One region of the Streptomyces sp. NPDC018964 genome, then DNA from elsewhere that is predicted to be linked to it. Evidence: riboswitches for the same ligand, from Rfam matches in the RefSeq annotation. Region 1 holds a riboswitch; the other holds the start of a gene.
The links. A riboswitch is a leader RNA that binds a small molecule or an ion and turns the genes downstream of it on or off. The one in region 1 is predicted to bind S-adenosylmethionine.
Positions count from the first base shown of each region.

Region 2: it holds a riboswitch for S-adenosylmethionine, as region 1 does, so the genes downstream of both, thrC (threonine synthase) here and ACH5AO_RS15595 (aminotransferase class V-fold PLP-dependent enzyme) in region 1, are expected to answer to the same signal.

Region 1 covers NZ_JBIRYZ010000008.1:76,773-80,976, forward strand. The annotation lists gene ACH5AO_RS15585 (cytochrome bc complex cytochrome b subunit) at 1-336, shown strand, start outside; gene trpD (anthranilate phosphoribosyltransferase) at 491-1,555, shown strand; SAM riboswitch class IV at 1,738-1,854, shown strand; gene ACH5AO_RS15595 (aminotransferase class V-fold PLP-dependent enzyme) at 2,192-3,556, shown strand; gene ACH5AO_RS15600 (glycerate kinase) at 3,730-4,204, opposite strand, start outside.
Region 2 covers NZ_JBIRYZ010000025.1:10,701-14,904, reverse strand. The annotation lists gene ACH5AO_RS30395 (cold-shock protein) at 1-109, opposite strand, end outside; gene ACH5AO_RS30390 (MoaD/ThiS family protein) at 539-814, opposite strand; gene thrC (threonine synthase) at 923-2,221, opposite strand; SAM riboswitch class I at 2,239-2,386, opposite strand; gene ACH5AO_RS30380 (glucosyl-3-phosphoglycerate synthase) at 2,527-3,471, shown strand; gene ACH5AO_RS30375 (trehalose-6-phosphate synthase) at 3,530-4,204, shown strand, end outside.

The DNA.
Region 1 (4,204 bases):
ACCAAGCGGATCTGCCTCGGCCTGCAGCGCCGGGACAAGGAGAAGGTGCTGCACGGCCGCGAGTCGGGCATCATCAAGCGCCTGCCGCACGGTGAGTTCATCGAGGTGCACGAGCCGCTCAGCCAGGAGCAGATGTACACCCTCACCGCGCACGAGCAGTACAAGCCGTTCGAGATCGGCCCCGAGGTCGACGAGAACGGTGTCCGGCGCAAGGTGAAGGCGACCGAGAAGCTGCGCGCCAAGCTGAGCAAGGGCTACTACGGCGAGGACGCCCAGATCCCGAAGCCGACCGTCGAGGAGTACAAGGAGATCACGAGCGGCCACGGCCACCACTGATCCCCTTCGGCACCTCACCCCAGTCGCCACACGACGGCGAAGGGCCCCCGTCCGTTCTGCGGACGGGGGCCCTTCGCCGTCCCCGGACCTCGATAGGGTGGGGCCCGGGACCTGCCGGGTCCCCGCGACCCTTCCACGACCGTCAGGAGCGGCCATGAGCGCTGTGACCCCCGCTGGAGGCGACACCGCGGCGGGCCGCTCCTGGCCCGCCCTGCTGAACGGACTCCTGGACGGACGGAACCTGTCCGCCGACGACACCGCCTGGGCGATGGACCTGATCATGCGCGGCGAGGCGACCGACGCGCAGATCGCCGGGTTCGCGGTGTCCCTGCGGGCCAAGGGCGAGACCGTCGAGGAGATCACCGGCTGCGTGCGGGCGCTGTACGACCACGCCAACGTGATCGAGGTGCCGGGCGCGACCGTCGACATCGTCGGCACCGGCGGGGACGGCGCCAAGACGGTCAACATCTCCACGATGTCCTCGATCGTCGTGGCCGGCACCGGCGCGAAGGTCGTCAAGCACGGCAACCGGGCCGCCTCCTCCGCGTCCGGCGCCTCCGACGTCCTGGAGAAGCTCGGCGTCAACCTGGAGCTGACCCCGCGACGGGTCGCCGAGGTCGCCGAGGAGGCCGGGATCACCTTCTGCTTCGCGGTGAAGTTCCACCCGGCGCTGCGCCACGTCGCCGCCGCCCGCGGCCAGCTCGGCATCCGCACGGTGTTCAACTTCCTCGGCCCGCTGGCCAATCCGGCGCGGGTCAAGGCACAGGCGGTCGGGGTCGCCGACCTGCGGATGGCGCCCATCATGGCCGGGGTCTTCGCCGAACGCGGCAACTCCACGCTGGTGTTCCGCGGTGACGACGGACTCGACGAGCTGACCACCACCGCCACCTCCAGAGTGTGGGTCGTCCGCGACGGCAAGGTCGACGAGGAGACCTTCGACCCGCGCGACGTCGGCATCGACCTGGTGCCCGTGGAGGCCCTGCGCGGCGCCGACGCCTCCTACAACGCCGAGGTCGCCCGCCGGCTCCTCGACGGCGAACCGGGTCCCGTGCGGGACGCGGTGCTGCTGAACTCGGCGGCGGCCCTGGTGGCCCTGGAGCCCGGCGACGGCACCCTGACGGGGCGGATCCGCGCCGGTATGGCGAAGGCGGCCGAGGCGATCGACTCGGGGGCCGCCAAGCGGGTCCTGGAGCGCTGGGTGGCCGCCAGCAACGCGTAAGGCCCGCCCGGCGGGTTCCCCGCGCGGGGTACTTTCATCGTCCTCGCTGACCGGGGCTGTGAGGCACCGGCGGTTTCCTTCGGGCCGATCCGCCGGGCAGGTCCTCCCGTCGGGCCGCGGGACGTCCCGCGATCCGGACACGGGTTGCGGGACGTCGATCACTTCACGTACTTTCCTGTCCAGGTCATGAGTGACAGCCATCAGGCCCCGGCCGGCTGTCCGGCAACCCTCCGTCCGTGGCGGGGTGCCCCGGGTGAAGACCAGGCCGTGAGCAGCAAGGCCCACGGCAAGCGCGGGCCCCTCGTACACCAGGGGTCCTGGTCGTCGAGGAGTCTTCCGTGAGCAAGCGAATGCGCTAGGCCCTGTCGCCCGTTCCCGCCCGTCGCGTGACGCCGTGCACGCACTTCCGCCGCACCGGGACCTGAGCCGAGTACATCCCGTACGGGGCTCGGGGACCGGCACGCCGAGGGCACGCACCTGACGCCACGCGGCCCGACCTCCGGGCGGACGCCGGGAACGTCACGACAGGGCCAGGGCTGCCGAGCCCCGCCTCCGCGCACCCCTTTTCCCCTCCCTCCGCGCTCGAGCGATGTGCGCTCGCGCGGAGATTCCGCCTGCCTCACCGGGAGTTGTGCCATGTCCGTCGCCGCCGACACGTCCGTCCGCGCCCCCCTGCCCGTCCTCGGCCGGGACGTCACCGTCCCCCTCGTCACCGGCGGCGAGGTCACCTACGCCGCCCTCGACTACGCCGCCAGCGCCCCCGCCCTCCAGCGGGTCTGGGACGACGTGGCCGCCTACGCGCCGTACTACGGCAGCGTCCACCGGGGCGCCGGATACCTCTCCCAGCTCTCCACCGACCTGTTCGAGAACGCCCGCCGGACCGTCGCGGACTTCCTCGACTGCCGCACCGGGGACCAGGTGGTGTTCACCCGCTCCACCACCGACTCCCTCAACCTGCTCGCCACCGTGCTCCCCGACGGCTGCGAGGTCTTCGTCTTCGAGACCGAGCACCACGCCTCCCTGCTGCCCTGGCGCGGAGCACGCGTCACCTTCCTCGACGCCCCGCGCAGCCCCCGGCAGGCGGTGGAGACCCTGGAGCGCGCCCTCGCCGACCGTGACCCCCACGGCCCGGCCCTGGTCTGCGTCACCGGCGCCTCCAACGTCACCGGCGAGCTGTGGCCCGTACGGGAACTGGCCGCCGCCGCGCACGCGCACGGCGCCCGGATCGTCCTGGACGCCGCCCAGCTCGCCCCGCACCACCCGGTGAGCGTCCGTGACCTGGACGTCGACTGGGTCGCCTTCTCCGGGCACAAGCTGTACGCCCCCTTCGGCTCCGGCGTGCTGGCCGGCCGCGCCGACTGGCTCCGGGAGGCCGAGCCGTACCTCGCGGGCGGCGGTGCCAGCCGCAGGGTCACCCGGCGCGGGGACGGGGGAGTGGACGTGGAGTGGCACGACGGCGCCGCCCGCCACGAGGCCGGATCGCCCAACGTCATCGGCGCGTACTCCATCGCCTCCGCCTGCACGGCGCTCACCGAGGCCGGGTTCGACGCCCTGGTCGCCCGCGAGGAGGAGCTGATCGGCGCGGTGCGCGCGGGACTCGCGGACGTGCCCGAGGTGCGCTTCCTGTCCCTGTTCGGGGACGACGCCCCGCGCGTCGGCGTGCTCTCCTTCGTCGTCGAGGGCTGGAACAGCTCCCACTTCGCGGCCGCGCTCTCCGCCGAGTACGGCATCGGCGTACGGGACGGGCTGTTCTGCGCGCACCCGCTGGTGCGGACGCTGCTCGGTGGTGACGCGGGGGCGCAGGGGGAGTGCGGGGCGCCCGAGGCGGGGCCCGGGGAGAAGTCGCTCAACGCGATCCGGGTGAGCTTCGGGGCGGGGACGCCGGACGAGCACGTGGAGCGGTTCGTGCGGGCGGTGCGGGAGCTGGTGCGGGACGGGGCGAGGTGGTCCTACCGGACGGTGGACGGCCGCTGCGTCCCGGACACCTCCGCCCGCGGGTGATTTCTTTCGCCCCCGCCGCCCCTTCCCGTCCCGAACCTGGGGCTCCGCCCCAGACCCCGCTCCTCAAACGCCGGAGGGGCTGAGATTTAGCCCCTCCGGCGTTTGAGGAGCGGGGGTCCGGGGGCAGCGCCCCCGGGGGACGGGAACGGGAAGGGGCGGCGGGGGCGAAAAACCTAGGTGGTCGCCGGCAGGCGCGCGCCCAGGACGATCATGCGCAGCGCGCGCTCCGTCGCGTCGGTGAGCAGCTCCGCGCCCCGCACCAGCGCCTCCGCCAGAGCCATCGGCGCGGGCAGGATGCCGTGGCAGGCGTCCACGCCCGGCACCTCCCCCGCCCCCTCCCCGAGCGTCCCCGCCAGCGCCAGCACCGGCCGCCCGGACAGCTTGGCGCGGCGCGCCACCTCCGCCGGGACCTTGCCGCGCGGCGTCTGGTGGTCCAGGGCGCCCTCCGCGGTGACGACCAGATCGGCGCGGGCCAGCCGGGCGTCCAGGTCGAGGTGGTCCAGCAGGACCTGGAAGCGGGGCAGGAGGGACCCGCCCAGGGCGGCGAGCCCGGCGCCCAGTCCGCCGGAGGCACCCGTACCGCGGCCCAGGCGCAGATCGGTGCCGGTGACGGCGAGATCGCGGGTCAGCACCCGCGCCCAGTTCTCC
Region 2 (4,204 bases), on a different contig from region 1:
CGTCCATCTGGATCGCGCTGTAGTGGACGAAAACATCCGCACCACCGTCGACCGCGATGAAGCCGTACCCCTTCTCCGCGTTGAACCACTTGACGGTGCCCTGAGCCATGCCTAACTCCCCTATTACTGGCCCTTGCACGGATCCGCACTTCGCGGATCCGGGTCAGACCTCACCCCCCAATGGTTGGGGGCGTGCGCCGGAACGCGTCGACCGCGGCTGAATGTATCTGTCCAACTGCCGTCTGCAACAGGTCAGTCGGACGAGAAATCTTGGCGGCGCCGGTCCGGAATGTGGTGAGAATTCACCCGATTCCAGGGCAAGTCGGGCCGCACAAAGGGCGCAAATGGCGCGAAAGGGCCGACACTTTGGCTGCATTCAGTCGGACCCGCGGCAGGAAATCAGTGTTTCCGGTCGATGGACCGGGAGCGCGTTCCCCAACTCTACCGCGCTCAATCCCATGGAATTGCCCCCTCCGCTTCTCTCACGGAGGGGGCAATGACCCGGACACCGGGTAACCGTCATTACCGAAGGTAATGATCAGCCTCCGGCCACCGCCGGGATGATCGACACGCCGGCCCCGTCCGGGGTGGCCGTCTCGAGCCCCTGCTCGAACCGCACGTCGTCGTCGTTGACGTACACGTTCACGAACCGCCGCAGCTTGCCCTGGTCGTCCAGCACCCGGGCGGCGATCCCGGCGTGGTTCTTCTCCAGGTCCGAGATGACCTCGCCGAGGGTCGCGCCCTCGGCGGCGACCTCGGCCTGCCCACCGGTGTAGGTGCGCAGGATGGTGGGGATACGGACAGTCACGCTCACTTCGAAACCTCCGGAAGGGACAGCACCCTGGGGGCGCGGGACGGTGTGTGACATGCGGCTGCCGCCGCGCGGGCACGGCCGGCCACAACGGACCCGCGGACGAACGACTCAGACAAGCCCGGCCTCACGGAACGACTCCAGACTGGGACGGATCGTCGCGGTCAGCCCGGTGCCGGCCACCGCGTCCAGCGTCTTCAGACCGTCCCCGGTGTTGAGCACGACCGTGGTCAGGGACGGGTCGAGCGCCCCGCTCTCCAGCAGCTTCTTCGTCACGCCGACCGTGACACCCCCCGCGGTCTCCGCGAAGATCCCCTCGCTCCGGGCGAGCAGCTTGATCGCGTCGACGATCTGCCCGTCCGTGACGTCCTCCACCGCCCCGCCCGTCCGACGGGCGATGTCCAGCACGTACGGCCCGTCCGCAGGGTTCCCGATCGCCAGCGACTTGGCGATCGTGTCCGGCTTCTGCGGGCGGACGACGTCGTGCCCCGCCTTGTACGCGGTGGACACCGGCGAGCACCCCTCGGCCTGCGCGCCGAAGATCTTGTACGGCCTGTCCTCGACCAGACCGAGCTCGATCAGCTCCCGCAACCCCTTGTCGATCTTCGTGAGCTGCGAGCCGGAGGCGATCGGGATCACGATCTGGTCCGGGAGCCGCCAGCCGAGCTGCTCGCAGATCTCGTACGCGAGGGTCTTGGACCCCTCCGCGTAGTACGGCCGCAGGTTGACGTTGACGAAGCCCCAGCCCTCGCCGGCCGGGTCGCCGATCAGCTCGGAACAGAAACGGTTCACGTCGTCGTAGTTGCCCTCGATGCCGACGAGCTCACCGCCGTAGACGGCGGCCATGACGACCTTGCCCTGCTCCAGGTCGTGCGGGATGAACACGCAGGACCGGAAGCCCGCCCGGGCCGCGGCGGCGCCCACCGCGCCGGCGAGGTTGCCGGTGGAGGAGCAGGAGAGGGTGGTGAAGCCGAAGGCGCGGGCGGCCTCGATGGCCTGGGCGACGACACGGTCCTTGAAGGAGTGCGTCGGGTTGCCGGAGTCGTCCTTGACGAACAGCTTGCCGGCGTCGACGCCCAGCTCACGCGCCAGGTTGTCGGCCTGGACGAGCTTGGTCCAGCCGGGGTTCAGGTTCGGCTTGGCCGCCACGTCCGCCGGGACGGGCAGCAGCGGCGCGTAGCGCCAGATGTTCGCGGGTCCCGCCTCGATCCGCTTGCGGAGCTCCTCGGCGTCGTGGGCCGAGAAGTCGTACGCGATCTCCAGCGGGCCGAAACACTCCTCGCAGGCGAAGACGGGGCCGAGGGGGACCCGGTGTCCGCATTCGCGGCAGGAGAGCGCGGCGGCGGGGCCCAGGTCGACGGAGTTCGCGGCGGCGGAATCGGTGGTGCTTGCAACGGTCTGCACAGCCATGGAGGCGAGGCCCTTTCTCCTCATCTTCCTCACGACGCACCTCGCCGTGAGACGGATTTGGCACCTTCCCTAGCCGGGAGCCTCGCCACGTCCGTGTGACAAGAACCGACTGGAGGGTTGCCGGGGCTTCATCGGGCCGTATCCCTCTGCCCCTCTGGATGAGCGGTGTTCAGTTGTCTTCCGCGCGGTGACCCCGGCATGCGGTGGTCATCGGCGTTGTTCAAGACTGTAACCGAAGGCCTGCATGGTTGAGATAGTCGTCCGAACCGCGAGATGGATCACAGGCCAGTGAGGAGTCCGGGACCGTGCTGGAAGAAGTCGAGCGCTGGCTGACCGACCGGTCCTGGTCGGTGGCCGACCGCCCGCTCCACCGGATGCTGGCGGCGAAGCGCGCGACGGGGCAGACGGTGAGCGTGGTGCTGCCCGCGCTCGACGAGGAGGCGACGGTCGGCGACATCGTGTCGGCGATCCGGCACGACCTGGTGCTCCAGGTCCCGCTGGTCGACGAGGTGGTGGTGGTCGACTCCGGTTCGACCGACCGCACGGCCGAGGTGGCGGCGGCCGCGGGCGCGCGCGTGGTGCACCGGGACGCGATCCTGCCCCGGATACCGGCGGTCCCCGGCAAGGGCGAGGTGCTGTGGCGCTCCCTGCTCGTCACCCGCGGCGACATCGTGTGCTTCGTCGACGCGGACCTGCGGGAGTTCTCCTCCGACTTCGTCTCCGGCATCGTCGGCCCGCTGCTCACCGAGCCGGACGTGCAGCTGGTCAAGGCCATGTACGACCGCCCCCTCGGCTCGGCGGCCGGTCAGGGCGGCCGGGTCACGGAGCTGATGGCCCGCCCGCTGCTGAACATGCACTGGCCCCGGCTCGCCGGCTTCGTCCAGCCGCTCGGCGGCGAGTACGCGGCCCGCCGGAGCCTGCTGGAACAGCTCCCGTTCCCGGTCGGGTACGGCGTCGAGCTCGGCATGCTGGTCGACGCCCTGCACCTGGCCGGCCTGGACGCCCTCGCCCAGGTCGACGTCGGCGTGCGTATCCACCGCCACCAGGACGGCCAGGCCCTCGGCCGGATGGCCGCCGCCATCTACCGCACCGCCCAGCTCCGCCTGGCCCGCGGCCATCTGATCCGCCCGTCCCTCACCCAGTTCGAGCGCACCGGCGACACCTTCGAACCCCGTACGTACTCCGTCGACACCGAGGAACGGCCCCCGATGGCGGAGATCGCGGAGTACCGGGCGCGGAGGGTGGCCTGACCCGTATACGGCCGATCACGCGCGTTTGAGGTCTCCGGGGCCGGGCTAGGTGACATCCATGGCTGTCACGCAGGCTGCTCAGGGTGCTCAGGTGCTGGTCGCGTCGAATCGCGGACCCGTCTCGTACACGGTGGAGGACGACGGTTCGCTGCGGACCGGGCGGGGCGGCGGCGGGCTGGTGTCCGGGCTGTCGGCGATCGGGCCGGACGCCGGGGCGCTGTGGGTGTGCTCGGCGCTGTCCGACGGCGACCGCGAGGCGGTGCGGCGCGGGGTCGGCGAGGACGGCGTGCGCATGCTGGACGTCCCGGCGGACGTGCACGCCGACGCGTACAACGGGATCGCCAACTCGGTGCTCTGGTTCGTGCACCACATGCTGTACCAGACGCCGCTGGAGCCGGTCTTCGACGCGGAGTTCCGCCGGCGGTGGGCGTCGTACGAGGCCTACAACCGGGCGTTCGCCGAGGCGCTGGCCGAGGAGGCGGCGCCGGGCGCGGCGGTCCTCGTCCAGGACTACCACCTCACCCTCGTCCCCGGGATGCTCCGCGAGCTCCGCCCCGACCTGCGCATCGCGCACTTCTCGCACACGCCGTGGGCGCCGCCGGAGTACTTCGCGCTGCTGCCCGACGACATCGCGCGGCAGGTACTGCGCGGCATGCTCGGCGCCGACCGGCTCGGCTTCCTCACCCGCCGCTGGGCGGACGCGTTCACCGCGTGCTGCGAACGCTTCGCGGAC